2 linked regions of the Chlorobaculum tepidum TLS genome follow. The main gene of each other region encodes a partner of the protein of the gene in region 2 in a complex. Links are inferred from orthologs where the notes say so. Each region holds a gene or a part of one and is shown on either strand. Other genes may lie near its edges.

Region 1 (2,921 bases), 170 kb from region 2 along the record:
TCGCTGAGCGAGACGATGATGATCGGGTCTTCGCCGATACCTTTTCCTTTTCGCTTCTTGTCGGGCTGATAGTAGGTCTCGATATCGAGCTGTAGGCGATGAAGGTCGTCAAACAGCATTCCCTTGAAAAGGGTTTTACCGGTCTGCATCAGGTACTGGCTGATGGCATCGCCCGGGCTGTAGGTCAAATGGCTGTGAAAGCTTGAGCTGTTCTGGGAATCACTCCTTGAAGAAGAATCCTGAGAACTGGAGTTCACAAAGTCGAGCGCCGCGCGATAATTTTTCCAGCTTCTAAAGATGGCGAGATACCGGTAGTAGTTTGTGCCGTCAAGCGGGATCAGCCAGAATTTTTCTTTGTTAAAGGGGATAAAACCTTCAAGCAGTTCATTGTCTGAGAGAAAAAAGAATGGATAGAATGGCTCATCTCGATGGGTGACAACATCCGTTTTTCTGAAAAACAGCCGTATTTGCGAATCATTAAGCTGGTACGCTCCAACAATGTTCTCTTCGGGGTCTTTACCGAAAAGCAGTTCATTCTCGAAAGAAAAATTGACAATGTTGTTCATGGTACCAGAGAGCAAGATTGAATACATGTTTCACGTGAAACAGCGTTACCGGCCAAGCCGAATCATGAGTATGGAGACGTCGGACGGAGAGACCCCGAGAATTCTAGAGGCTTGACCGATGGTCGCAGGACGGTGCTTCAGTAGTTTTTCCCTTCCCTCGCTTGAAAGGGAATTCAGTGAATCATAATTGAAATTATCCGGAATATGCAAGGAATCAAGACGAGCTATACGGTCGGCTACAAGTTGTTCCCGCTTGATATAGCCTTCGTACTTTATCTCGATCTGCACCTGTTCGGCAACCCTTGGGTCATTGCATAACTCTTCCGCAGCGGATCGAACGGAGAGCGAGTGCTCCAGAATATCCTGGAGGCTAATGCCGGGGCGTTTGATCAAACTCAACGCGCGGGCAGGGGTTTTGAGTTCCTGTAGGCCCTTGTTCATCAGCAGTGTGTTGATCTCCGCTGGCGTTACTTTGGCCGTTTTCATTACTTCAAGACAGTGTTGAACGCGCTTGATAATTGATTCCGTTCGATGTAGATCGTCTGAGGAGACCAGATTGCAATCGTATCCAATTTTCCGCAGTCGTAGATCGGCATTATCATGTCGCAGGATCAGTCGATGTTCTGCTGATGAGGTGAACATGCGATAAGGCTCCTTGGTCTCCTTGGTTATCAGGTCATCGATAAGTACACCGATATATGCCTGATCACGTCCCAAGACGATCAGCTCTTTGCCAAGAATTTTGCGAACCGCATTTATACCGGCCATTAGGCCCTGTGCAGCAGCCTCTTCATAGCCGGATGTACCGTTAATCTGGCCGGCAAAGAAGAGGTTTTCAACGGGTCGGGTCTCCATTGTAGACCTGATTTGCCAGGGATGGAAAAAGTCATACTCGATGGCATAACCGGGGCGAATCATTTTGGCTTCTTCAAGTCCGGGGATCGATCGCAGTCCTGCGATCTGAATATCTTCGGGCAGAGATGTCGAAAACCCGTTGACATACATTTCTACAGTATCAGTACCTTCTGGTTCCAGAAAAATATGATGGCTCGATTTGTCTGGAAAACGGGAAATTTTGTCTTCAATTGACGGACAATACCTTGGCCCAACACCTTGAACCTTGCCGGTAAAGAGCGGAGATCGGTCAAAGCCGGTTCGCAGAATGTCGTGCGTTTTTTCCGTTGTTTTGGTCAGATAGCAACTGACAAGGTTTCGGTTAGCAACGCTTGTTGAAGAAAAAGAAAATGGTACCGGATCGACATCTCCAGGTTGCTCAGTGACAATGGTGTAATCGACACTTCTTGAGTCGATTCGCGGTGGCGTGCCAGTTTTGAGTCTCCCGAAAGAAAATCCGAGCGAAGCGAGAGATTCGGTTAGGCCTTCAACGGGCGGTTCTGCTGTGCTTCGTCCCCCCGGGAAGTGGTCCATGCCGATATGAATCAGGCCGTTCAGAAAGGTGCCGCAGGCAAGAATAGCGGCTTTGGCCTGGATTGCTCGGCCTGATCGCACTGTTACAGAACTGAACTTGCCAGAGTTTGCCGAAACTCCAATAACCGTATCCTGCAGCAGGTCGATGTTTGGTTCATGCTCGACAATCCTTCTCATGTAAAGGCTGTACTGTGTCTTGTCTGCCTGTGCGCGCGGTGAGTGCATTGCTGGGCCTTTGCTGCGGTTGAGCATTCTGAACTGGATGCCTGTGGCATCGATAGCTTTGCCCATTTCGCCGCCAAGCGCGTCGATTTCCCTTGTTATTTGGCCTTTGGCAACGCCACCTATCGCCGGGTTGCAGGACATGCGGGCAACCGCCGAGAGGTCAGAGGTAATGAGAAGACAGTGCAAGCCGCCACGTGCGACGGCGAGTGCGGCTTCGCAGCCGGCATGGCCAGCCCCGACAACTATGACATCATACATGAAAAAAGAGTTGTTTCACGTGAAACATCTACATATGGTTGTTGAAATAACTATTGAAATCCGGGTCGCCCAGATAATAGTTTTCTATCTAACTGTAATTATTATAATATGTTAATTATTTTTCTCAGTGCTCTGGCAGCCTTCTGCCGATGTCGCAGAATCTGACTGCATCAGTGTTTGTTTGCCAGTCAGTTGTCCATTTTTTCATCAACAAGCTTAGAGTGCTTTGGCTATTCGATCAGGCGATCAGCTTGTTTTGGTTGGCAAAAGCCTCATTATAGTAAAAAATGGTTAAAGAGGTCAGCATAAGTGAGAGGGTATTCTGAATGCCATGATAGGCTCTTGCAGATAACTGTAAGTAAAATTTACATGATTCAAAAGATTCACTTTTTATTACTAATGATTTTTACGGGCCTGAGCAGCTGAAAGACGAAGGGACGTCTG
Region 2 (2,890 bases):
ACAGAGGTTAACTCAAAATCAAAATTCCATAAAAACACCCATGAAATACCGGATCACATCACAGGAACAGAGGGGTTCCGCAAAACGGCCAGACCAAAATCAACGACTGACAAGCAGATGCGGTTCATTGCAAGAACCATAGCGACGCGGGAACCATCATAAAAAGATTGTTTTTTCAGTCAGTTCTGTTATTGACATGGCGCTATCGTTTCAAAGCTGCCGATACATAGCTTAACCCCAGGCAATTTTACAAGCTACCTGAATGACGATGCAACGGTATCCGCCCGGTACGCCTCGATCCACGCAATCTCAAGCCAGAACGCCCCCGCCTGTTTGTTCGAGACAAGCAGCCCGATCTGCACGATATTGCTGCTATCGAGCGGCGGAACATCGACAAGCGTTCTGCCCCGAAATGACGGAATGAAGCCTGCAAAAGAAAGATCGATCTCCATCCATTCGTCCGGCACGGTCTCGAAATCGAATTTATAGACGACGCCGTCAAACCGCTCGTCATTCCTCGCCCTGAAGCTGTAGCGCTTGCCGTCGCCCTTTACCCTGATCCGAAACCCGGCAAAATCCGCATAGTTCCGCCGCTCCAGCACCGTCCGCACCGAAGCGAACCCGCCGGAGTTTTCGAGCGACAGATTCCCGGCAAACACAGCGGTTCCGTCCTGGGTCAACTGCATCGCGCTGTTCGATACACCGCCCATCACGACATCATCGACATTCACCCAGTTCAGGCAGGTGGTTTTGAAATCACAAACAAGCATGGTGGTAAAGTCGTAAATGTTCTTTGTCTATTTCCCGATACAAAACTTGTCAAAAATCGTATTCAAGACCTCTTCATTCACCACCTTTCCAGTGATTTGGCCGACGTAGTCGAGGGCGGCTCGGAGTTCGAAGGCGATGAGTTCGGTCTCGCTCTCATGCGCGATGAGTTCGAGGGCGTTTTGCAGAGCATCGGAGGCGTTGCGCAGGGCTTCGTAGTGGCGGAGGCTGGTAACGAGCACGCTCGCTTCGTGGAGTTTGTCGAGGTTTTTGACGAGATCGCCCATGTGCTGCTTGAGCGTGTCGATACCGTCTCCGTTGAGTGCGGAGATACCGATGACTTCCGTGCCGGTACCGTCGGCGATGGCGCGGATGAGGGCGTCTGCGTTTGCGGCGCGGTCGAGCTTGTTGGCGACGGTGAGGAATTTCGCTGCGGGGTGAGCCGCTTTCAGTTCGCGGATTTCGGTAAGTTCATCGTCGAGCCGCTCCGTGCCGAGGTCGAGCAGGTAGAGAATCAGGTCGGCTTCGGCCATCTTCATGCGGCTGCGGCGGATGCCTTCGTGCTCGATCTCTTCGCCCGCTTCGCGCAGTCCGGCGGTGTCGGTGAGGCGAAACATGGTCTTGTCGTGAATGAAACACTCCTCGATGTAGTCGCGCGTGGTGCCGGGCATGTGGCTGACGATGGCGCGTTCCTGACCAAGTAACGTGTTGAGCAGCGTGGACTTACCGGCGTTCGGCTTCCCGGCGATGACCGTCGAGACCCCTTCGCTGACAATCCGGCCGTGCTGGTAGGAGTCGATGAGCCGGTTCACTTCGCTACGGAGCGTTTCGATTTGCATGGTCAGTTCGTCGCGGCTCTGGAATTCTACATCTTCCTCGCTGAAGTCGAGTTCGAGTTCAATGAGGGCGCAGGAGCGGATGAGCTGTTCGCGCAATCCACCGAGCCTCACCGAGAGGTCGCCCTTCATCTGGCTGACCGCCGTGCGGTAGGCCGATTCGGTGCGGGCGTGGATCATTTCGCCGATCGCTTCAGCCTGCAGCAGATCGATGCGCCCGTTGAGGAAGGCGCGGCGCGTGAACTCACCCGGCTCGGCCAGGCGGCAGCCGTTGTCGAGCATCAGCCGCAGCACGCGCCCCACCACCACCGGCCCGCCATGGCAAGTAAACTCCACCATCTGTTCGGCGGTGAATGAGCGCGGCGCGCGGAACACCAGCGCAATCACCTCATCCACCATCTCCTCGCCGTCGTAGAGCCGTCCGAAGTGCGCGGTGTACCCGGCGGCCTCGGCGAGCTTGCCGCTGCCGTGCACTTTGCGGAACACGCGGTCGGCCAGGTCGAGTACCCCCGCGCCGCTGATGCGCACGATGGCGAGCGCCCCGACACCGACCGGCGTGGCAATGGCGGCGATGGGGTGGCCGGGAACGGGAAGATGAAGATCGGAAGGTGACATAAGTCATAACAAAATTATGAGTTACAAAGGGCGAACGGTCATTTCGTCGGGAAGCATGCCGTCTGGCAATGCAACAAGCGAGACGATCAGCTGGGCGAGGTCATCCGATTGCATATGCTTTTTCGGTTCGATACCGGCGTGATCGAAAAACTCCGTCATGACAGAACCGGGATTGATGCACGACACGCGGATGCCAAAGCCGCGCAGCTCCTCCATGAGTGATTCGGAGAAGCCGTTAACCGCGAATTTCGAGGCGCAATAGGCCGTGCCACCCCTGATGCCGCGCTTGCCCGCCACCGAGCCGATGTTGACGATCATGCCGCGTCCGGCGGCTTTCATCGACGGCACGACCTTGCGCGTGCAGAGGAACATGGCGGTCAGGTTGGTGTCGATCAACCGCCGCCACTCCACCGGATCGATGGATTCGATGTCGCGGAAAAAGCCGATTCCAGCATTGTTGACCAGCAGATCGATGCGCCCGCTCTCGGCGAACACAGCCTCGAACGCCTGGTCGATCTCGGCTTCGACGGTCACGTCAGTCTTAAGCCAGCGGAACCGCTCGTGCGCGATGGGCGTCTCGCGGCGGCTGAGGCCAAACACCGAAGCTCCGGCGTCGAGCAAGGCGCGGCAGATGGCCAGACCGATGCCGGAGCTGGAGCCGGTCACAACGG

What was found. Proteins that work in one complex are often made in the same cells at the same time.
Region 1: the proteins of mnmE (region 2) and mnmG are in contact, whole or in part, in a solved structure (PDB 9HIP), measured with the Escherichia coli proteins. The link is inferred for Chlorobaculum tepidum TLS from one-to-one orthologs.

Annotation. Positions count from the first base shown.
Region 1 is NC_002932.3:2,146,114-2,149,034, reverse strand. What follows is about bases 45-2,921. They hold mnmG (tRNA uridine-5-carboxymethylaminomethyl(34) synthesis enzyme MnmG), read right to left. Parts: upstream 2,478-2,921; coding sequence 612-2,477; downstream 45-611. Other genes in these bases: AYT24_RS10355 (DNA polymerase domain-containing protein), read right to left, coding at 45-566. Outside these bases: more of AYT24_RS10355, read right to left, coding at 1-44. UniProt on the Escherichia coli protein: NAD-binding protein involved in the addition of a carboxymethylaminomethyl (cmnm) group at the wobble position (U34) of certain tRNAs, forming tRNA-cmnm(5)s(2)U34.
Region 2 is NC_002932.3:1,973,672-1,976,561, forward strand. The notes cover bases 9-2,854. They hold mnmE (tRNA uridine-5-carboxymethylaminomethyl(34) synthesis GTPase MnmE), read right to left. Parts: upstream 2,220-2,854; coding sequence 798-2,219; downstream 9-797. Other genes in these bases: AYT24_RS09400 (CIA30 family protein), read right to left, coding at 255-770; AYT24_RS09410 (SDR family oxidoreductase), read right to left, coding at 2,241-2,854. Also shown: more of AYT24_RS09410, read right to left, coding at 2,855-2,890. UniProt on the Escherichia coli protein: Exhibits a very high intrinsic GTPase hydrolysis rate. Involved in the addition of a carboxymethylaminomethyl (cmnm) group at the wobble position (U34) of certain tRNAs, forming tRNA-cmnm(5)s(2)U34.